DNA from 2 places in the Bacillus sp. P4_E1 genome. Region 2 is predicted to be linked to the other one. Evidence: riboswitches for the same ligand, from Rfam matches in the RefSeq annotation. Region 2 holds a riboswitch; the other holds the start of a gene.
What was found. A riboswitch is a leader RNA that binds a small molecule or an ion and turns the genes downstream of it on or off. The one in region 2 is predicted to bind magnesium.

Region 1 (12,381 bases), on a different contig from region 2:
CCGCTTCATTTATTCCGCCGACATCTATTGAAACCATTGGTGTTCCTGTAGCCATTGCTTCAATTACTACCATTGGAAACACTTCACGAAAAGATAATAAAAGTAATACATCCATATTTCCTATAAACTTATGTGGCTCTGAAATATTTCCTAACATCTTTACACTTTGTTGCAAGTCATATTTTTCTATTTCTTTCATAATAGATTCTTTCTCTGGTCCATCACCAGCAATATAAAACATAAAATCATTTCTCTTTTTTAACACATTTGCAATTTTAACAAATAGTTGATGATTTTTCTCCTTGGATAATCTAGCTAATATACCTACTTTATAAGTAGATTCTTTCTTTTTCTGCTGGAATAAAAATTTTTCAATATCCACACCGTTGTAAATTGTCTTTACTTTCTCTTCAGCTACATGAATTGAAATTAAGTTATTCTTTTCAAATTCACTTACTGTAATAATATTGTTCACATATTTATTCATGACATAACGAAAAAGAATTGGCATTTTCTTTTCTAGTATTGTTACATTATGTTTCGTATACACGATTTTTATCTTTCTTTTAATAAACTTTTGAAGTAGAAAAGCATATAATACCATTCGCAAACTATTTGCATGAATAAGTTCTATCTTTCGTTTATAAATCTCTTTTCGTAAGTAATGAATATTTCTCAAATGATTCCATCGACTAAGTAACATAAAATTTTCTTTTCTAGTAAGAGATTGATATAATTCTCCCTCACCTGCAGCTGTATAAACCGTAATGTTTTCATATTGCAAATTGTTTTCCAATTTACAAAAGTAACTCTCGGCTCCCCCAGTTATCAATTTATCTGTCATCAACAATATATTCATACTTGCGTCTTCCCAACTACATTGATTTTATTTTTTCTGTAAGCATGATAAGCATACTTACTAAAATAAAAAAAGATTTGCAATGAATTAAGTGGTTTTTGTGCTCTTAACAGCTTCCAATATCGGAAGGCCGCCCTTATTTTATTTCTTGAAACAGAATTTGTAACAATTCTATATTTTGCCAATACCTGCTGTATCCCTTTCGCTTCATATCCTTTATATAACAATTGTAGCCATAACGCTGTATCTTCAGGCTGCACACTGGGCATTTCAATACAAGGAATCTTCTCACGATCAAGCATCACTGTTAAACACCCAATAATTGTGTTTCCCACTAAATAATGATAATCAACAAATTCCGGTACGTTCACCTCTCTATTCAGATCATTATTATTTTCATCTATTAAACTATAGGACGTATACGAAAACGCAACATGTGTTTCTTCCATAAATAACAATTGCGTCTCCAATTTATTTGGTAGCCAAATATCATCACTATCTAAAAAAGCAATATACCTTCCTCTCGCTTCTTTAATCGCTATATTCCGAGCTTTAGCAGCCCCCATATTTTCTTCTAATGATAATAACCGAATTCGTGAATCCCCTTCTATCATCTCTTTAATTTTTACAGCTGAGTGGTCCGTTGAAGCATCATCAACGATAAGCATTTCCCAATTTTTATAAGATTGACTCTGCACAGATCTGATTGTCTCACCAATAAAACGTAAACTATTATAAGAAGGTGTTATTATAGAAATACAAGGCACCTCGTTATGTACTGATAGACACTTTACCATCTATCATTCCCCTTCCTTCATATGTTGAAATGTACTTCACAACAACTGCTAAAAATAGAAAGAAAGCTTCGTTAATAATAAGTGATAATGACATCATCTGAAATAAAAATGCAATCATAGTCAATAAAAGATATGGCTTTTCACAAAACAAGTTATACTTAGTCAACTTCACCATTAAAATACATAAAAAAGCGCTATATAAAAGAAAACCAATTGTACCCGATTCAGATAAAATTTCTAAAAATGTATTGTGCACATATAGTTTTTCATTGAACTGATACTCATAATAATTCGAAAAATTAAAAGCACCGATACCGATATATGGATTAGATAAAAAATATTTGAAAGCAGCTTCCCATAGTGTAAATCTGCCACTCCCATTATCGCGTGAAAAATCAGAAATTCGACCGTTCAATATATCATCTAGTTGTCCACCCATTACTACATTCGCTAAACTAAAAATAACAACACTAAACAATACTAAGCCCATTATTATTTTTACTTTTTTGGCAAAACTGGACATGCATACATATACAAAAATGACGAGCACAATTGCTAAAATACCACCTCTTGAAAAAGTTAATAAACTCGTTGTAACACATAGAATCAATCCTATTACGTTGGTGATATTATATAAATTTGTCATATAATACATAAAAAATATTGTATTATAAAAAATAAAGATGTTGGGATCATCTAATAATCCAATTAATCTCGGATATCCTCTATCTACTAATAATCCAGCATAAATCTCTCTCTCTTCTCCGCCATATAATCCAAAATGTTGTAATCCAACTATATAGAGTATGAGACTTACAATATTAAATACTAATCCTACATAGACAATGGCTGACTCGAGTACTACTATTTCGGTGTTCCCCAGTAAATTCCTCATAATAAAATAACATCCTAAAACAAGTAATACGCCGAAAATCATACGAATACTAGCACTTAAATATATAGAAAGAATGCCACTTAAACAATAGATGAAATAAAACAGTAAAAATACAACTTCATGAAAATATAGCTTTCGAATATAAAAATCTTTAATTGTTAAACAAAAATAAATGACTAGAAAAATCATATATATCTTCAAAGAAAACCCTATATATATGTTGTATTTACTTAACATAACAAACAAGATTAGAAGAAAAGTCCATTTCATTGAAATTTGCATATTATTTTCCATAGGCTATATCTCCTGCTTCGTAATATAATCCTTTTCTCGTATTTTTCTTATAAATGAAAGAATAAGTTTTTTTAACTCATAATCATATAGGAATATACCAACTACTACGATAAACGTATTAAGAACAAGTGCAATCAAATTATATGTCTTTAATACATATTGCACTCCAATAAAAGTTACACCAAAATAAATTGTATACGGTATTACAATTTGGAATACAATTTTTTTCCTCACTGTACTTACTGCTGTATATCCAATCAAAGCCACTATTTCAAATAAAACCATAGCGTAAGCCGCTCCTCTAACTCCACCAATGCTACTGAAGCTATATAGCATAATTCCTCCAATTACTAAAGCAACACACTGTACGGCAGTTCTCTTATTTTGAAATCCACTCGTTGTTAAACCATCGGCAATAGCAACATTTAAACTTTGTAATACAATGAGAAAAGATAGTATTTGGAGCGGCTCTACTGCATTACTCCATTCCGCATGAAAAAATATAGAAATAAAATAGGGTGCTAAATTATATAAACCTATCGTCATACATATTCCCACGACCGCCATTGATTTTATTTGAATCATATTTAATTTCGTATGCTCTTCTAAATTATTCTGGTTATAGTGTTTAAAGAGCACTGGGAAAAATGCCCCTGCAATTACCCCTGGCACTTGATATAAAGCCGCTGGCATCCGATAAGCTACCGCGAAAACACCCACCATACTTAATGGTAATGTATAATTGAGTAAGATGGGTGCTAATTGTGGCGTACTCATTATTAAAAACCCACTAACAATAAAAGGACCTAATTTCCAAAACAATCCTTTATGAATTGCTACTTTCATATTAATGTTCGTCTTTTTTCTCATAACGTATATGCTAAATAAACCGCCAATCATATAACCAAAACCATATAAGCGAGCTGTTATATACACTGGTAATTCTCCGAAAATGCAAAAGCATGTAATTATAATGACAACTGTTGCGGATACAACTTTAATTAGTGCTATATATTTCATACGTTCCATAAGCTGAAAGTAGGCAATCCCTATATTTTGACATGTAAGGCCTATTAACATCAGGAACATTACGTTTAACATCATATAAATTAAATTCTTATCCTCGTACACATAATGAATAGCTATATAACCAATTACAGAAATAAAAATAAGAAGAAGTATCCTTATCTTTATGTATGAAGATACAATCGTCCCTAAATCTACTCCATCCTTTGCCCCTTCTCGAAGAAATGTATTACTAAGCCCTAAATCTGTAAAAAATAACATTACAAACGTAAATGCTATCGCAACACTAAACATCCCGTAATTTTGTGCATTAAAAAAGTTGGCTAAAGCAATTAAGCTAATGGCTTGAAGAAGATTAGCTAAAATCGTACTATAAAATAGATGTACAATATTGTTTAGAATGGATCTACCCATACCAGTTCTCCTTTGCATGTAACCTACTTATATTTGTTGTGTATTAATTTAATATTTACATAAAATTATATTTACTATGTTTTTTATCTTGCGCCATTCCCATTCAATACAATAAAAACTGTCTTACATAAAATACGAATATCCATTCTAATCGTCTTCACTTCAATATATTCCATATCCAATTCCAACTTTTCTTTCGGATCAAGATTATATCCTCCATTTATTTGTGCCCACCCTGTTAACCCTGGTTTTACTAATAAACGGTGCCTGAATTCTGGAATATTAACTTCGAATTTTTCATAAAAATACTCTCTCTCTGGCCTAGGACCAACAAAAGACATATCACCTTTTAAAATATTTATAAGTTGTGGTAATTCATCCATTCTCGTTTTTCTTATAAACAATCCAACCTTTGTAATTCTCGGATCATTTTCATTTGCCCATTGTGGTCCGTTCTTTTCAGCATCGCTAACCATCGATCTTAATTTAAATAAATAAAATCTCTTTCCATTGATTCCTAAACGCTCTTGAAAATAGATTGGAGCCCCTGATGTTTCTAAAGCAATCAAAATACAAAAAAACAACATAATTGGTATCGTAAAAAGTAACAATATGAGTGAAAATATAATATCAAACAAGCGTTTTACACTTCGATTCAAAACCTTATCCTTTTCTTGAGCCGGAATAGCATACAACTTAGCTTGATTTGTTTCACGAATCATGGATCGTTACCCCCAAATTCAAGAATATAAAACTATACCTAGCAATTCACATTCTTTCCTCTTTATGTCCGCTATTACTTTTTTCACTGTACGCAGCGAATCTTTTCGTTTTTTGACTGCCAAAATTACTCCATCACATTTCTCCGCAATAATATACGTAGCAGGAAGCTCAAATACTTCGGATGAATAAAAGAAAATATAATCAAAGTCTACTTTCCACTTGTCTATTACATTATCAAATTCATCCATAGCAACTAAGGGCGTCCCAGTATGTACATTTTTTTTTGCGGGAATACAATATAAATATTCAGAAAAAGAACTAGAAAAAGATTCATAATTTAAGGCGGAAGAGCTTAATATATCGTTTACTGTTGTCATATGGTTGCTGTGTAATAGTAGATGGAGTTTAGGATCAGAAAAATTCATATCGACAAGTAATACTTTTTTTTTCATTTCCGCAAAAACTAATCCCATATTTACTATAAGTGAAGCAACAACACCTCTATCCTTCGTTGAGCTAACTGTGAATACTCGTTTTCCTGATTTTTTCAATTCATGATATATAGTATAAAATTGCTCTTTCATCAGAGCATCATGCGGATCGAATGGCAGCTTTTTCTTTGTCTTAAACATCGACATGTTCACCTCGATATATAGATGATTGCTTATCAACCTCTGTAGGTTTCTTTTTTCTTTTCGGTTTCATATTTATATGACCAATAACAGAGACTGTCGTTATTTTCTCTAAATCCTGTTCCACGTATATACGTTCATCAAAATAATCTCGAAATACAGCTAAACCTACACCAACAAAAAAACTAACAATTAAAGAGATAGGAATGATAAGTTGAAATTTCGGAAACAGCTTTTCAGCTTCTTCCTGTAACTCTCGGTCAGTTAATATTTTTATCCCCTGTACATTCGTATACTGTTGAAAGCTTTTTTGAGATTGTTCTGCCAATGACTTTACAATTTCTTTCACGATTTTAGGATCCGAATCTTTTACTGTAACAGTAACAATTTGTGAGTTGTCCGTATTCAACACCGAAATTTTTTGTGCTAATTCATAACTTGATTGTTCTAATTTCAAAGTGTTTCTTACTGTCGAAATAATAAGTGGACTTTTTAAAATGTCAACAAACGATGTTACAAGTTGCTTATTTTCTTGTGTTTTATTCGCTGTATTTTCCTTATTAAACTCATCTAAATTTCCAACAAGAATTTGCGCTGAATATTGATACGAAGGCTTTAGCACATACATAGAAATAAGAACTAGAGAAACGGTTAAACAACACATCGTCAAAATGATCGTTACGAATCTTCTTTTCAGTAACTGTTGAAAATCTTTCATACTAATTTCTTGCTTCAATGATTCCACCGCCTTTTTATGAATAGCATCCTGTTAATCATTTTGTACAGATAACCCTTTCTTTTCTATATCTGCTTGTTTTGTTATATACTTTCCTAATCTGAATGAAAATTTCTCTACAAACAAATATGAAATCGTTGCAAGTATAAAAGAAAGAATGAGCGACATAATCAAAATAATAGTTAGCGGTAATACTTCATTGAGCATGTATATTAAGGAAAATAATGATATAAGATGATACAAATAAAGACTGTAAGAAATTTTCCCCAAATACAACAAGTATTTATTGCGTAGCAAGGTTGAAAATGTTGACACTGAAAGGCTTAATATGACAAATAGACATGCGCTTATCGCTACTACGTAGTCTCGAAATATAAAATTATTGAGCACTTTAATTTCTCCAATAAGCCCTTCATACATATAAAGTAAAATCGCAAATAAAAACCATGTAATTTTCGTATTTTTAGTACAATTACTATAAAAAGCTATTAAATTATTTTTATACTTCGCAACTAGTGCTCCTAGTAAAAACAGCACTGTGTAATGCAACGTTAATACATAGCTTGTTAATGTTAAACTCGAGCGAAATAAAAATAATATCACGACAGAACATATACTAAAACTAAACAATGATAGTAATGAACCCCTTACTGTTTTGCGTAAACAAACCATCAAAACTAACGGGAAAATTATAGATATTCGCATTTCATGTACAAGTGACCAAATCACACTGTTATATGTATCTGTATTATATTTCCCAACCAATAAAACATGCTGTGCTATTAGACTTAAAGAACTTTCAATCGTCCATGAGCGATTAAACCATTCGCTTAAATAAGAAATACCATATTTACTTATTGTAGTCTGGCATATAATAGCTATGACTATTGCCACAATATATGGAATGTATATTCTGCATATACGTTTTAAAAGGTATGATCCATAGCTACTATTTGTTTTTTGAATAGATTCATACAAAACAAATCCACTCAAAACAAAAAAGATAATAACAGATTCGTTACCACTACTAAAAATAAGACGTGCAGGCGTTTCTTTTAATAGATATACAACAAATGGTTTATTATCTTCATAACTGTAATTTTGAAATGCTGAGAAAATCATCAAATAATGACCAATCATTACTACCAATGAAGAAATTCCTCTTATAGAATCCAGTTCTTCATGCCTCTCCATCGTTTTACATCAACTCCTAATGAAATGATAATAATCATTTCAAAGCGACATCTTTATTCATATTCCTCTCCTTTCTTTTCATTCCAATTTTTCATATTAAAATGATTTTATAGTATAAATTTGAGTGTATTGTAACATTTTTTGTAATATTATGAATAGTAAATCTTAAAAATTGGTATATACCAATTTCAACCTCGAAAAATGGGTAATATTGTTAGAAAAACACTATAAAAATATGTTGCATACTTACAAAATTAAAGAGAGGACTAGTGTTTTTTCAATATAAAATAAAAAAGATAGCCTTTATTTATAGGCTATCTTTTTTATTTTATTTAATTATTAGCACCATTATATGCTACATGTCGTTTCTCAATCCGTTCTTCAATTTCTTTCATATTCTCTTTATTAGTTAGTAGGGATTGTTTATTTTCTATTAATAATTGTTTAAAGGATTTTCTCACTTTTTTTCGCATGTTTATTTTCCTCCTTGGGGGATGGTTTATATAAAAGATAAAGAATTATCTGTGTGTCCTTATAATAATTGATTGTTGTGAATTCCATTTGAACTTCAGATGAAAATTCCGTTTATTTTCTGACAACTTTGTGAACAAAAAAAAGAAAGGTTAATCAAAAATATATTTGATCAACCTTTCCATGCTCTTTAAAGCATATTAATTAATATTTCAGGTCTTCCCCAATTCATTTCGTTACAAACAAAGCGTAGTTTTTCTTCGTCCATTGTGTGTAACCCTTCTTCTAATAAGCATGAAATTGGAACTTCACAATGAATTTGCGCTAATTGTAAAGAGATATTTAAATTCTCTAAATCACTTTCAATTTTTGTGCGCTGCGCTTTCGTTAATGATGCTATATTTTCTAGCACTGCCGATACTGTCCCGTATTCTTGAATCAGCTTATACGCTGTTTTTTCACCAATACCTTTTACACCCGGATAATTATCACTTGTATCTCCCATGAAAGCTTTCGCATGAACAATTTGCCAAGGTTCTACACCTTTCTCTTCCATGATTTTTTCCGGTGTGTAATACTCGTAATTTCCAATTCCTTTACGAAGAAGCATAACTGTAACATTCGTATCAACAAGTTGAAGTAAATCTGTATCACCTGTCAAAATATAAACTTCCGCTTCATTGCAATATTGTTTTGCAAGCGTACCGATACAATCATCCGCTTCATAACCTTTCATACCGATTACAGGCATAGATAATTTCGCAGTCATTTCTTGCACTAAATCAAATTGCGGAATTAATTCTTCCGGCGGTGCTGCACGATTTGCTTTATAATTCGAGAAAGATTCCGTTCTAAATGTCGTACTTCCCATATCCCAGCACGTTACAATGTGCGTTGGTTCGATTGCTTGTGTTGCTGTTAATAAATGCTTCATATAACCATGAATCCCATTCGTCGGGGTACCATCTTGTCGTTTCATAAATTGTCCATATACACTTGTTGCGTAAAAAGCACGAAATAATAGTGCCATACCATCAACTAATAATACTTTTTTCATAATTCCTCTCCTACTAACAAAAAATAATAACCTCACGTTATCACGTAAGGTTATATATAGATTACCATTCTACGTTTTTGTTCAACTTTGTCTATTATACATTGTTTTTGTATATTTAGCATCATTAACACATTAAGACATTCTACCGCAACAAGTATGAAGTATTCCTGAATACGTATTTTTACCTGTCGAAACAACTACAGCCTTTGCATTTCCGTCAACAATATACGTACCTTTGAAACATACATTTTCAAGTTCAAGTGGATTATAGTCTTTCATCCGTTTTAATGGAATAAATCGTTTACGTTCAAGATGATAGCAACTTTCAAATTTCTCAATACTAGCATCGTTTCCTGTCAGCATAGATTCATTTACTAATAAATCATTTGCATAAATAATACGTACATCTGCTGGCACTGTATCGCCCTCTGCAAGAAAAATCATATCTCCAGGTACAAGCTCTTGTACTGGTAATTTCATCATTTTTAGTTCACTGTTTAGCCCTGTTACGCTACAGCCAGCTACTCTAGAAACAGTAACTGTTTCACATTGTAATTCATCACCCATATTTTGTTTTGAAAGACCTGGGATCATTCCACTTAGCTTCATCATTACTTCCGCAATACGCGCTCTTTTTGAAGTTAATTCATTTCGTCCGTATACTTGAATACGCTTTTGTGCCTCTTTCATAGATAGTCCGTCTCTTGTTGTTTTAAAATACGCAAATACAGATTTTACATCTCTTGTTGCGATTTCAATTAATAAATCTTTATTTTTTTGAAGCATTGTTTGTTCTTTCATTGCTTTTTTACTTAATTTATACGAAGTGTTACCCACACTTTTATTTACATATAACATATTATCGTCTCCTCCTTTACAACATAGGAAGAAACGCTTTGTTTCTCAATTTATCCACTTTACTGTGAAAGTGTCTAGCGCTTAAATACTCGAATAAGCGCTACATTATGATAAATATAGAGGGAGGAACAAGTCGTTTCCTGCCTACATCATATATTTTTGATTTGAAGTATATGGGTAACGGAACCGAGTCAGAATTTGACATGCTCCTCACCTCCTCTTTAATTTTTTAGTTATAATCTATACTATGAAATTACTCATAGTTTGCTAACAAAAAAGACCCTTACTCATAAGAGAGCAAAGGTCATTGCATACACAAATAAGCGATTCCTAATATAATACAATTAGAAATCTATGGACCTCTCCCTCGCCGAGTTTTAGCACTGTATAGCATAGGTTCATTACCAGCTACGTTAAGAAAAACCTTAATTCGATCATTCCTGTTGACCCATTGGCGTCTCTCGACATTTTTGGGCAGTAGCATTTCTCTATACAGGAGCCTCACCTAACAGAGACTTATTATAATTACATAGAAAATGTTACTCTTATTTAAAATAGATGTCAACACTTTGTATGGAAACTTGTCCTTATTACAATAACTATCTCGAGTTTAGTACACTAATACGCATCCTGCTCAGCGTTCGGCTACATAAATTAATTGAACACATATTGCAAAAAATTAGCAAATGAAAAATAAAACCCTTACGTTAAAATGTAAGGGTTTTAATACGTTACACAACCAGCAATTACAATTCCGATGGAAAGTGATAAAAACATAAGGAAAAGACCAACTGCTTGATTATCTTCTTCAAGACTTTTATTAATATTAAAACGTGGTGTAAGCCATTCCGCTAAATAAAAGACAATAATTTGAGCTAAGATCCCAACAGCTCCCCATGAAACCATATCAAGAATTGAAATAGAATTAGCAGCCGTTGAATATAAAACGATAGCAAGACCAAGTAGTCTTCCTCCAAGTACATAGCTTACCGCTTTATTCCCTTGAGCCATTAACTTAAATTCCTTAACTTTCGTTGTCACTTCCATAAGAAAAAGACCGATACACAAAAGTACAAGTGATACTGCTAAATATAGTAAAAAATTAATCATTTATTTTCCTCCTTCTTAATACCTACCGGTAAATAATACGATTCATTTCCCGTAATTTTTTCTCCGGCACGTATACCGATGCTGCTCGCTTTTCCAGCAATTAAAAAAGCCCCAAACACGTACGACAGCTTCTCAATTCCTTTTTCAGTTTCCAAAAATACAACTGGAAGCTCTGTATATTTCTGAAATATAGGCAATGACGATTTATACGTTTTATGTGCATTTCGAATCATAATATTTGTATCCTTATTACGAATCGTAATCGTGTCACCTTCCCTACCGAACGAAGGTTTTTGAACGAAAGGACTTTTCCCCAAAAATAAATCTGGCTCTAAATATGTAGGAAGCATATATTCTTTAATCCACTTTTGTTCCTCACTTGTGTAAAAAGCACCTTCTTCTGCTAATCCCCAAATAAGACATTGAATTGATTTCGGCTGAAGTAAAAAGGCCGACAAAGGATTTATAATAAAAAGCTTTCCTTCTTTTACAAGTTGCAAAAGTTCTACTCCCACCAAATCCCCCGTTTCGGGATCTTGATCTTCAATTAAGTCTTCAATTGGATATGTTTGGCGATACAAAACATCAATTGGTACACCATCTCTATCTACTAAAGCATCATCTGTAATTCTAAGTTCTGTCATTGGCATCACTTTATTTTCAACATGGCATAGCCCACTCAAATACATAGTCGTATTCCAATCTTCTATATGTTCAGGATGAGCTGTGAAAACAACATTTGGATCTTCCATTCCTTTTGTAAACTCCATTACGGCTTTTGTAATACCAGAAGAAAGTAAGCGCTCTTGATTTGCATTTGGATCATCATAGCCTAATTCTTCACAAACTTTTCCATTCATTTGAAAGCATTCCACAATAAAAGTTGGAGTATCACTATTAAACTCAAGCATTTTAATACGATTATCCTCTGTTAAAGCAAAATCAAATCGTGAAATAACAGATTCAGGATACATCCCTTTCAGTCTAATAAAAGGCAAGCTTGCAGTTGGAAAACCGAGTTCAAGAAGCTGTTCATTAGATACATTCCGAAGAAGTCTAGCAGTCTTAAAAAATATTTTCCCCATTCGTTCAGTTGCTACTTGTAATTGTTTCATCGTTTGCTCTGTTATCGGGAAAACATGAAACAAACTATACTCACATTCATATAAATCCGACCAAAAATTCGGATATTTCGAATAAAACTCTTTTCGATCCCTTATGTATTGCGACATATGTTAGCCCCCAAATCCTCCCTTTGAACCGCTTCCAATTCCACCTTTAAATTCGGCCGAAGATTGATAAGTTTTAAACTCTG
Region 2 (12,381 bases):
ATGTATCCAGGATTTAAGTTTGCTGCTGGCGATCACGTTGTAGAAGTTGCGAAACGTGCAGCTGAAAACATTGGTCGTACGCCTTCTCTTCACCAAAGTGGTGGCGGAAGTGATGCGAACGTAATCGCAGGACATGGTATCCCAACAGTTAACTTAGCAGTTGGTTATGAAGAAATTCATACAACAAATGAAAAAATTCCTGTTGAAGAATTAGCGAAAACAGCAGAATTAGTTGTAGCTATTATCGAAGAAGTAGCGAAGTAAGTAATAAAGTCAAAAAGACGTGTGAACCAATTATGGTTTACACGTCTTTTTTTATTTTGATTCAATTGCTTTCACAAGGCGGATAAGCCAATATAAGAAGACCCACGGAAGTACATAAGTTGTTGTAAAACGTATGAAATGAGAGAAGATTCCTAAAGCGTAAATGTTAATGTTAAAAAGGGGAAGTAACAAATAATTAATCGCAAGGATTACTATAATAATAATAAATACATAATTGAGTTTATTATGTTGTTTCATAACGATTCACCTCCTTTACAATAATATCCATTTGTTACGTACAGTATAGCAAAAAATAGATAGAGAAAAACCAATAATTATTATAACGTGTAAAGAAATTTGATATAATGAAGGAACAAATGTTCTTTAAGGGGTGAGTAGTATGCGAGAAATGTATCCGAAAAATGGACGTGTTATTTTACATGTAGATATGAATTGTTTTTTCGCATCTGTTGAAATTGCTCATGACCCATCATTACAAGGAAAGCCATTAGCGATTGCGGGGAATGAAAAAGAGAGAAAAGGGATTATCATAACATGTAGTTATGAGGCGAGAGAATATGGAATACGTACGACGATGCCTCTATGGGAAGCGAAGCGATTATGCCCGCAATTAGTTGTGAGGCACCCTAATTTTACATTATATCGAGAAGCTTCATTTCAAATGTTTCAAATTCTTTCCCGTTTTACAGAACAAATACAACCGTTTTCTATAGATGAAGGGTATTTAGATATTACAGATTGCTATGCGCTCGGTTCGCCTCTTGAAATAGCGAAGATGATTCAACAAGCGTTACTAACAGAGTTACAGCTTCCATGTAGCATTGGGATTGCCCCAAACCTTTTCCTAGCAAAGACTGCTTCAGATATGAAAAAACCTCTTGGAATTACAGTACTTCGAAAACGTGATATCCCAGAAATTATTTGGCCACGATCAGTTGCAGAGATGCATGGAATCGGAGAGAAAACAGCTGAAAAACTAAAAGACATTCATATACATACAATTGAACAGTTAGCAAAAGGAGACGAGCATATCATTCGCGCTAAAATTGGAAAGCACGGTGTTGATTTACAAAAACGTGCAAAAGGTATGGATGACAGGGAAGTTGATCCGAATCAAATGGGACAACATAAAAGCGTTGGAAATTCGATGACTTTCTCAAAGGATATGGACGAAGAAAAAGAATTACTTGATATGTTAGAAAGATTATCGAAATCAGTAAGCAAAAGGCTACAAAAACGAACTCTCGTTAGTTATGACATTCAAATTATGATTAAATACCATGATCGTCGCACGGTAACACGGAGTAAACAATTGAAAAATGCAATATGGGAAGAACGGGTTATTTTCCAAGCAGCATCACGTTTATGGAAGCAACACTGGGATGGTGATTCTGTTCGTCTGTTAGGTGTTACAGCTACTGAATTAGAATGGAAGACAGAATCAGTGAAACAGTTAGATTTGTTTTCATTCGAAGAAGATGCGAAAGAAGAGCCGTTACTTGCTGTTATTGATCAAATTAATGAAAAGTATGGAACACCTCTTTTACAGAGAGGTAGTCAATTATTGCGTAAGCAAGAAAAGTCGTTTCAGCAAAAATTAGAAAATAAGTTTATGTAGAAGGTTTTAGAGATTTAAACCCTTCTTTTTTAGATGGAAGAGAGGATCCAGCCATTCGATGTCTCCATTTTCTTTCCATTCCGATGCAAGCTCCTACAATAATTGCTATAAATAACCTTAATACGATGTCATACCATATCATCATGGTTACCTCCATGCATATAAGTACATGTTATATTTTTTGAGAATGAGTGAGAAATACCCACTCATTCTCATTTTTACAACCAGCTGTGGAATTTTTTAATATAAAGCTTTTTCAGGAATTGTGTTAAGAAAGCATAACCTAATAATATTCCTATGAGCCACGGGAAGTAGCTTAGTGGTAATGCTTGTAAACCAATTGCTGCACCAAGTGGTGAGAATGGAATGTAAATTCCGATTGCCATAATACAAGCGGTTAATATAAGAACTGGTATTGATGCTGTACTTTGAATGAACGGAATTTTCTGTGTTCTAATCATATGGACAATTAATGTTTGAGTTAGCAACCCAACGACAAACCAACCAGATTGGAATAGCGATTGTTCTCCAGGTGTATTTGCACCGAACACATTCCACATGACAACGAATGTGATAATATCGAATATAGAGCTAATTGGACCGATGCAAATAATGAAGTTACGCAAGTTTGCAGTATCCCATTTTCTAGGCTTCTCTAGAAAATCCTTATCCATTTTATCCCATGGAATTGAAAGCTGTGAAATATCATAAAGTAAGTTTTGAATTAAGAGATGAATTGCAAGCATCGGTAAAAATGGAATGAAAGCACTTGCCACTAATACACTAAATACATTTCCAAAGTTAGAGCTAGCTGTCATTTTTATATATTTTAAAATATTGCCGAAAGTAGTGCGTCCTTCTAAAATACCTGCTTCTAATATAGTTAAACTTTTTTCAAGTAAAATAATATCGGAAGATTCTTTTGCAATGTCAGTAGCAGTATCAACAGATATTCCAACATCAGCATCACGTAGTGCAACGGCGTCGTTAATACCATCCCCCATATAACCTACAGTATGACCATTACCTTGCAATACGCGAATGATGCGGGACTTTTGCATTGGATTTAGTTTTGCGAACACTGTTGTTTCTTCTGCCAGTGTTGCTAATGTTTTATCTGGTAAAGAATCAATTTCGTAACCGAGGACAGGCTCACCTATATTTAATCCCACTTCTTTACAAACTTTTTTTGTAACAATTTCGTTATCGCCTGTTAAGATTTTCACTTGTACGCCATGTTTTTGCAATGCTTGAATTGCAGAAGCAGCAGATGGTTTAGGTGGATCTAAAAAGCCGATATATCCAGTAAGGATCATAGCGGATTCATCTTGTACTGCATAAGCTTTATGATAAGGTTTGTTATCGTTCTTGTATGCTACAGCGATGACACGCATTCCTTCACTATTTAAAGTTTCGCTAAGATGTTTTACATTTACTCTCATTTCTTCAGTGAGAGGGACAATTTGTCCATTAACTTCAGTGTAGTTACAAATTGATAAAATTTCTTCTACGGCACCTTTACAAATCATTGTATGTTCACCTAAAATATTTTTCACGATGACAGACATGCGACGCCGAGCAAAATCGAATGGAATTTCATCTAGCTTTTGAAAAGCTGATGGATCAAATTTATGGTTCTCCTCTGTATGTTCAATAACAGCTTTATCTATTAAATTTTTCAATCCAGTTTGATAGAAGCTATTTAAATAGGCAAAGTGTAATACACGATCGCATTCATTTCCGTTAGGATCTAAATGACGAACTAGGACAACTTTATCTTCTGTTAAAGTTCCAGTTTTATCTGTGCAAAGAATGTTCATAGCACCTAAGTTTTGAATTGAGTTGAGCTGTTTTACAATTACTTTTTGTTTAGACATGTTCACGGCGCCTTTAGCTAAATTAGCAGTTACAATCATTGGCAGCATTTCAGGTGTAAGGCCAACTGCAACAGCAATAGCAAAGAAAAAAGCTTCTTGCCAATCTCCTTTTGTGAATCCATTAATGAGAAGGACAATGGGTGCCATAATAAGCATGAATGTGATTAAGAGCCAACTTACTTTGTTTACGCCTTTATCAAAGTTTGTTTCTGCACGTTTTCCGATAACCTTTTTTGCTAAAGAGCCGAAATACGTATCCGTACTAGTTGAAACAACAACAGCTTTTGCGCTACCGCTAACAATATTTGTACCCATAAAGCAAAGGTTTTCCATATCGAGCGGATTGTAATTTTTTTTCATGTTTTTCGGTAATATATGTTTATTTTCCGTATGGTAGCAGTTTTCGTATTTTTCTACAGGAAGTGCTTCCCCGGTTAAAGAAGACTGATTAACAAATAAATCTTTTGCGGATAAAATACGCACATCAGCTGGCACGATATCACCAGCTGAAAGTGAAATAATATCGCCAGGTACAAGTTCTTCAATTGGAATTTCTGTTGTGTAATTTCGATTTAAATTTGTTACGTTTTTTGTTTCGTGTACAAATCCATCTATTCTAAAGACACTCGCAGTTGTTCGAACCATAGCCTTTAACTTATCCGCCGCTTTCTGAGAGCGGAATTCTTGTAAAAAGCGAATCGTTGCACTTAGCAGTACCATTACAGATACGACAATTGTTCCTTGTATATCATCTGTGAAAAAAGAGAGTGCTCCAAGAGCTAACAAAACAAAAATAAATGGATTTTTAAATGCCAGCAGAAATTGAATGTACCACGGCAATGTTTTATTATGAGCGATTTCGTTAGGACCATATAAAGAAAGTCTACGAGACGCTTCTTGTTTAGAGAGTCCATCTTGTGTTGTTTCTAAGAGTTTTAACGCAGAGTTTACATCCTGTGTTGCAACTTCCACTAATATTTTGTTATTTGTTTGCATGCTATCTTGATCGTAAGCATGCTTCGTTTCTTGTCTTTGTAAATTTAACATTGGTAGTTCCTCCTTTTTCATGAAGGAGGAAACAATCTGTTACTCGACTATTTAAAATTGGGAGGAACAGTTTCTTTCCTACCTACACGGTGAAATATTAACGTAAAACATATGGGTATCTGGGCCGAATCATCACTTGCCACTGTTCCTCACCTCCGTACAATTAGTAGTTTCTGAATATGCTATGTTTGTTTCATAGTAAGGTGCATAAAGACATAAAAAGACCTTTACTCAAAACGAGTAAAGGTCTGAATTTGTAGTCAAAAAGAGTCAACAACAAAGACTGTTATTAAACATAGATAAAAACAGTTTTTGTGTATGACAAAACATACGCACCTCTCCCTCGTTGAGTTTTAGCACTGTATAGCATAGGTACTGAAACCAGCTACGTTAAGAAAGGCCTTCATTCCGACCTTTCCTGTTGACCCATTGGCGTCTCTCGACATTTTTGGGCAGCAGCGTTTCTCTATACAGGAGCCTCACCTAACAGAGACCATATTCAATTACACGTTGAATATTAGCACTGTAAAATCGTAGTGTCAATATCTTTTTAATCTATTTTTTTGAAAAATCAAATAGATTTATGATGGCTATATAGTAGGAAATAAGCGGAGTTTTTTGAAATAAGGCGGGAAAATAAATACTTTAATGAACATAAATAAAAAGCACTGATTACAGTGCTTTTTATTATAGATTATGAGATTGTAGGATTTTCAAAAATAACAATTTCTGAGTTACTTGTTGTTGAAACGCGTTGTGCGTAATATGTTAAAGCTGAAGAAATATATGTTGGTAACGTCTCATTTGTATGTGATGTTGTATATTCATGGATTAATTCTTTTAAAGTCGTCCATTCTAATTGTGCTGGGTGATCAGAAACGAAAGAACTTACCCAGCGATCAAATGAAGATGAAAAATCAGTTTGTAAACGAAATACTTCTTTCATAATAAAACGCTCCCTTAAAATGTAGTACAATCATTTTAACATAAAACACGAACAATAGCTAAATTTTTCGATTGTAACGTTCGTGTTATATAGTTGTCTAGATGATTGGTTATGTAAATTCGATTTGCCATTTGAAATAACATTCCGTAAGATGAAAGATAGATTATATAAAGAGCTGGAGGAAAGAAAGTGGAATTTGTATTTTTAGGGACTGGTGCAGGTGTTCCTTCAAAAGGAAGGAATGTTTCAGCAATTGCTTTGCAGTTGTTAGAAGAAAGAGGACAGACTTGGTTATTTGACTGTGGCGAGGCGACGCAACATCAAATACTACATACGTCTGTACGTCCACGCCGCATTGAAAAAATATTTATTACGCATTTACATGGCGATCATATTTTTGGATTGCCGGGTTTATTGGGTAGCCGTTCGTTTCAAGGTGGAACAACAAAATTAACAGTGTACGGACCAAAAGGAATTAAACAATTTATTGAAGTGGCATTATTAGTAAGTACGACACACGTTAAATATCCACTTGAAATCGTTGAGATTACGGAAGAAGGTATTGTGTTTGAGGATAATGAATTTTGTGTAGAAACAAAAAGGTTATCACATGGAATTGAATGCTTCGGATATCGAATTGTAGAGAAAGATATACAGGGAGCTCTTTTAGTGGATAAGTTACTGGGAATGGGTGTGAAACCTGGTCCAGTTTTTAAACGATTAAAAGATGGTGAAGTAGTTGAATTAGAGAATGGCACAGTGTTAGATGGAAAAGATTTTATTGGCCCGCCTCAAAAAGGAAGAGTTATTACAATTTTAGGCGATACACGATATTGCGAAGCGAGTAGAGAGCTTGCGCAAGATGCTGACGTACTTGTTCATGAAGCGACTTTTGCGGCAGAAGATGAACAACAAGCGTATGATTATTTTCATTCCACATCTAAGCAAGCTGCGAGTATTGCACTTCAGGCAAATGCAAAACGCTTAATATTGACTCATATTAGTTCTCGTTATCAAGGAGATACATATAAGGAATTATTGAAAGAGGCAAGAGAGCTATTTTCTAATACAGAAATAGCTACGGATTTAAAATCATTTCCAGTAGAAAGATAAGAATGTTGTGAAAAAATGGTGACGATAGGTTGCCATTTTTTTTTATTTCTAAAAAAATTAAAAATAAAACTGTTATCATTTTATTTTTATATAGGATGACACAGAAAGTTTTAATGATGTGAAGATATAAGATAAAAATACATAATACCGATCATTTAGAAAAACTGTTATATAAGTCAGACGACATACGAGTGGTACAAGTAGCGAAAATGGATTTTTATTCAGAACTTTTAAAATTCATTAAAAGTAAGCGTTTTATTAAAAACAAGCTATAATGAGGGCAGATTATAATTTATTGTAGGCTACATGCGTTTTAGCCATTTGTCATAACAAGTGAAGTTGACTAAATCGTGAGAGAGCAACATGGAAATTATAATAGGAAGGATATTACTATTATTTGTACTAAGTCTTTTTTCCCTTTTTAGCTTTAAAATATCAAAAGGTATGAAAGCAATGGGAGTTTCACTTGTTTATGCTATGCTTGTAAGGGGTTCTGTGTTAAACTTTGGATTGCTACCAGACTTTATTGTGGACTATCTTATATTATTTTTAAATGCAGGTAATGCTAAGTTTCTTATTTATTATTATAACTGGTATTATTTCAGGATATATTGCTTCACTGTTATTCAAAAACTATCCAATTCTTACAGCGGAACAAATTCGTGGTACGACTGGAACAGCAACCGATTTGGTAGCTTAATAGAATAGTAAATAATTTTTTCATAGAGGTTTAGGGGGAGTTATGATGAAGTATCGCTCAGTGTTTGATATTATTGGTCCGGTTATGATTGGTCCATCAAGTTCACATACAGCAGGCGCGGCAAGAATGGGGCAAGTTGCTCGTCAGCTGTTTCGTCATGAACCAGAGAGAGTTAGCATTTCATTATATGGTTCATTTGCAAAAACATACCGTGGTCACGGTACGGATGTAGCGCTAATCGGTGGAATACTAGGATTTGAAACAGATGATTTACGTATTCCAAGTGCGTTAGATATTGCAAAAGAACGCGGGATTGAAGTGGAATTCATTGAAGAAGATGCAAATGCTCCGCATCCAAATACAGCGAAAATTCGTCTGTATAAAGGTGAAGAGGAAATTGAAGTTGTTGCTTGCTCAATTGGTGGCGGTAAAATTGAAGTTGTAGAATTAAACGGATTCGATCTTCAATTAACAGGCACGAGTCCAGCACTACTTATTGTAAATAACGATCGCTTTGGTGCTATCGCAGCTGTAGCTTCAATCCTTGCTAAGCATGAGATTAACATAAGTACAATGAGTGTTTCTCGTAAAGAAAAAGGAAGAAGAGCGCTTATGGTCATTGAAACAGATGAATTATTAGCAGATGAAGTAATTGCGGAAATAAATGGGCAACAAAATATTTGTCAAGTAACTATTATGGATTAATTGCAGGGGGGACACACCATGTTTCGGAACGCAGCGGAACTAGTGGCGCAAGCTAAAGAGCAAAATGTAAAAATCGCAGAAATTATGATTCAATGTGAAATGCAAACAAGAAATATCTCACGTGAAGAAGTAATTGCTGGAATGGAAAAGAACTTAGTCGTGATGGAACAAGCAGTAGAACGCGGTATTCGTGGTGTAAAATCACCGACTGGTTTAACTGGCGGGGATGCTGTGAAAGTCCAAGCGTATATGCAGAGTGGAAAAGGCTTATCTGGAGATACGATTTTGGACGCAGTGAGTAAAGCTGTTGCGACAAATGAAGTAAATGCGGCGATGGGAATTATTTGTGCAACACCAACAGCAGGATCTGCTGGAACAGTGCCAGGTGTACTGTTTGCACTACAAGAAAAATTACAGCCGACACGCGAAGAAATGATTGAATTTTTATTTACAGCAGGAGCTTTCGGTATGGTTGTTGCGAATAATGCTTGTATTTCTGGCGCGGCAGGAGGTTGCCAAGCTGAAGTAGGTTCAGCAAGTGGAATGGCAGCTGCAGCAGCAGTTGAGATGGCTGGTGGAACACAAGATCAAGCAGCTACAGCGATGGCGATTTCATTAAAGAATATGCTTGGTTTAGTATGTGATCCTGTTGCAGGGCTTGTAGAAGTACCTTGTGTAAAACGTAATGCAGCAGGAGCTGCGAATGCCATGATTTCAGCTGATTTATCATTAGCTGGTGTAACTAGTACAATTCCATGTGATGAAGTCATTGAGGCGATGTTTAGAATTGGACAAACGATGCCAGTAGCACTTCGTGAAACAGCAGAAGGTGGCCTTGCAGCAACACCGACAGGTCGTCGTTTGCAAGAAGAGATTTTTGGTAAGAGTAACAACTAAAAGCATATCATATGATTAAAGTAAAAACGGAGCTCAAATAAAGTTGAGCTCCGTTTTTTATTTTTCTTTTGCTATTTCTTCTAATGTTTTTCCAAGATCGTGTGATCGTTTCGTTGCTTGTGTAATACATGAGATTAATGCTTGTTGAAAATTATGCTCCTTTAATACTTCAATACCTGCTTCAGTTGTTCCGCCAGGAGAAGTAATTTCTTTTCGCAAAATAGAAGGGTGTTTTTCGCTTGCTTTTAGCATTTCAGCAGAACCAATCATCGTCTGAAGAATAAGAGGTTTTGCAACATCTTCTTTTAAACCAATTTTTTTTGCTGCCTCTTCCAGTGCCTCTACCACGTAATAAATATAAGCTGGTCCACTTCCAGATAATGCAGTGATAGCATGCATATCTTCTTCTTCTGCAACAGAGACGAGACCAATCGTTTCAAATAAAGATGTTGCAGTGCGAATATGTTCCTCCGTTGTGTGTTCTGAAGGTGAGATAGCGGTAGCGGATTTTAAAATGGCTGCAGATGTATTTGGCATTGCACGAATAATCGGAACGTCTTTTTGAAGTAGGTTTCTAATTGAATGAGTAGAAACACCTGCTAATAATGAAATAATAAGCAAGTCATTATTTATGTATTCTTTAAGAGGAATAACCGCTTCTGCGACATCTTTTGGCTTCATAGCTAGAAAAAGAATATTTGCATCAGCAAGTAATTCCTTTTTATTATGTGTACCTTTGACACCGTATTTTTTATGTAACTCCTGTAATCTTGTCTCGTTAGAACGATTACTTACAGTGACGTGTTCTCCCTTAACAACATTTGCGTTTAATAAGCCACCAATAATCGCTTCGGCAATAGAGCCTGCACCGAGAAAGGAAATGTTTTGCATAGACATGATGTGCCTCCTTTAAATTTGGTTAGAAATACTTATAAATGTACATACATTCGTTTTTTTATGGAAAAGACCTCTTTTTATCTGAAAATAATGACAAATTTATAGGGAAGTTGTAAACTGAAGAGGTATTCATTTTTGAACCGGAAAAAGACAGGGGGGGCTAAGCATGACGGCGATTCATCGAATGGAGATTCCTGTTCCATTTGCAGTTGAGACAGTGAATGTGTTTTTAGTTGAGGGAGAAACATTAACGTTAATTGATACAGGGACAAATACAGAAGAAGCAAAGAAAGCACTAGAAAGTCAATTAGGTGCATTAGGATATAAGATAGAAGATATTGAAACGGTAGTGATTACGCATCACCATGCGGATCATTGCGGACTTTTAAATACATTTTCTGAAAAAGTAAAGATTATCGGACATCCTTGGAATGAACCGTGGATTACACAGAATGCTGAATTTTTAAAGAGGTATCATGAATTTTTTAAAGAGACAGCCTTGCAGTTCGGCGTTCCAGCAGTATTTCTGAATGGTGAGGCGTTATTGACGACGAAGACACTTAAATATTCTTGTAATAGATCGTTAACACATACCGTGAGAGAGGGAGATCGTATAGATTCCTTACCTGGATTTACAGTGATTGAAACCCCGGGTCATGCTTCCACTCATATTTCATTATATAGAGAATCTGATGGGATATTAATTGGTGGGGATGCTCTCATTAGTCATATTTCTTCAAATCCAATATTAGAACCGCCATATGAAGGGCAAACAGAAAGAGCGCATCCTTTATTGCAGTACAATCAAACGTTAAAACGTTTAAGTGAAATGAATATTTCACGGATTTTATCAGGGCATGGGGAAGATGTTCTGAATGTGAAACAACTTATTGAAACAAGATTACAAAAGCAAGAGACACGTGCTTTTAAAGTGCTTGAACTATTAAAGGAAAAGCCAATGACAGCATTTGAGGTGTGTGTAAAACTATTTCCGGTATTATATAAAGAGCAATTACCACTTACTATCTCAGAAACTGTTGGACAATTAGACTTTTTAGCATATAATCAACAGGTGATGATTGATGAATCTTCACAACAATTGATTTATTATGCAAAGTAGGTGACAGCAATGACGGGACGTTTACAAGAAAAAGTAATCGTCATTACAGGTGCTTCTAGTGGAATTGGAGAGCAAGTGGCAATGCAGGTTGCAGAGCAAGGGGCGACGCCGGTATTAATGGCTCGAACAGAAGAGAAGCTACAAGCATTAGCAGACAAAATTAAAGTAACTTATAATACGCCTTGCTATTACTATGTATTAGATGTAAGTGAAGAAACGAAAGTACAATCTGTTTTTTCAAAGGTATTACAAGAAGTAGGACGTATTGATATATTGGTAAATAATGCTGGGTTTGGTATTTTTAAAACGTTTGAAGATGCTTCAATGGATGAAGTAAAGGATATGTTTCAAGTAAATGTATTTGGATTAGTAGCTTGTACGAAAGCGGTATTACCTAATATGGTAAAAAGGAACGAAGGACAAATTATTAATATTGCTTCATTGGCTGGAAAAATTGCAACTCCGAAGTCGAGTGCTTATGCAGCAACAAAACACGCTGTATTAGGATTTACGAATAGTTTACGTATGGAGTTATCTAACACAAATGTATATGTAACAGCAATTAACCCAGGACCGATAGATACGAACTTTTTTGAAATAGCCGATCAATCAGGTACATATGTGAAAAATATGGGACGTTACATGTTAAAACCAACATATGTAGCAGAACAAATCGTAAAGGCGATGCAAACGAAAAAACGTGAAGTAAACTTGCCGAAGTGGATGGGAATGGGGCCAAAGCTCTACGCATTATTCCCAGGTTTATTTGAACGCGTTGCAGGCAAATCATTAAGTAAAAAATAGGAGATTTCCATATGGAAATCTCCTATTTTTTATTTTCCAGTCACATAATCGTAAACGATATCCTCAACAGCCTCGTATACATCAATTTCAGTATTTAAATGAATTATCATTTGAATATGTTTAATTAGCATTTCCTGATCCTCTTTTGAAACAGGATTACATTGATATTGCCGGAAACTTTTTATAATCATTTTCTCAATTAATTTTTTATTCATGTTTTTCCCCGCCTGTATGTATACATGTATTGTTTTATTGTACTTGAAGTGAAATGAAAATACTACTATGCACTATTTTTGCATAAAAATCCACTTGTGTATATTGCTTTTATAGCGAGGTTAATATTTTGAAGTTTTTAAAAATTATAAATATTTA

Region 1: linked by a shared signal. The riboswitch ahead of AC1DS7_RS09580 (P-type ATPase actuator domain-containing protein) and the one ahead of mgtA (magnesium-translocating P-type ATPase) in region 2 are both predicted to bind magnesium.

Annotation. Positions count from the first base shown of each region.
Region 1 is NZ_JBFUIV010000005.1:208,744-221,124, reverse strand. Features, by position in the region: gene AC1DS7_RS09630 (glycosyltransferase family 4 protein) at 1-859, opposite strand, end outside; gene AC1DS7_RS09625 (glycosyltransferase family 2 protein) at 856-1,656, opposite strand; gene AC1DS7_RS09620 (O-antigen ligase family protein) at 1,631-2,845, opposite strand; gene AC1DS7_RS09615 (oligosaccharide flippase family protein) at 2,849-4,285, opposite strand; gene AC1DS7_RS09610 (sugar transferase) at 4,369-5,007, opposite strand; gene AC1DS7_RS09605 (CpsD/CapB family tyrosine-protein kinase) at 5,026-5,646, opposite strand; gene AC1DS7_RS09600 (YveK family protein) at 5,633-6,376, opposite strand; gene AC1DS7_RS09595 (acyltransferase family protein) at 6,410-7,570, opposite strand; gene AC1DS7_RS09590 (FbpB family small basic protein) at 7,903-8,043, opposite strand; gene AC1DS7_RS09585 (5'-3' exonuclease) at 8,232-9,098, opposite strand; gene AC1DS7_RS09580 (P-type ATPase actuator domain-containing protein) at 9,231-9,956, opposite strand; M-box (ykoK) riboswitch at 10,311-10,476, opposite strand; gene AC1DS7_RS09575 (DUF350 domain-containing protein) at 10,680-11,066, opposite strand; gene AC1DS7_RS09570 (glutathionylspermidine synthase family protein) at 11,063-12,298, opposite strand; gene AC1DS7_RS09565 (hypothetical protein) at 12,302-12,381, opposite strand, start outside.
Region 2 is NZ_JBFUIV010000012.1:100,673-113,053, reverse strand. Features, by position in the region: gene AC1DS7_RS17925 (tripeptidase T) at 1-264, shown strand, start outside; gene AC1DS7_RS17920 (hypothetical protein) at 316-522, opposite strand; gene AC1DS7_RS17915 (DNA polymerase IV) at 665-1,903, shown strand; gene AC1DS7_RS17910 (MgtC/SapB family protein) at 1,896-2,045, opposite strand; gene mgtA (magnesium-translocating P-type ATPase) at 2,122-4,827, opposite strand; M-box (ykoK) riboswitch at 5,158-5,325, opposite strand; gene AC1DS7_RS17900 (DUF3932 family protein) at 5,522-5,773, opposite strand; gene rnz (ribonuclease Z) at 5,963-6,886, shown strand; gene AC1DS7_RS17890 (hypothetical protein) at 7,440-7,586, shown strand; gene sdaAB (L-serine ammonia-lyase, iron-sulfur-dependent subunit beta) at 7,632-8,291, shown strand; gene sdaAA (L-serine ammonia-lyase, iron-sulfur-dependent, subunit alpha) at 8,310-9,188, shown strand; gene proI (pyrroline-5-carboxylate reductase ProI) at 9,246-10,085, opposite strand; gene AC1DS7_RS17870 (MBL fold metallo-hydrolase) at 10,252-11,205, shown strand; gene AC1DS7_RS17865 (SDR family oxidoreductase) at 11,215-12,009, shown strand; gene AC1DS7_RS17860 (YqzH family protein) at 12,039-12,224, opposite strand.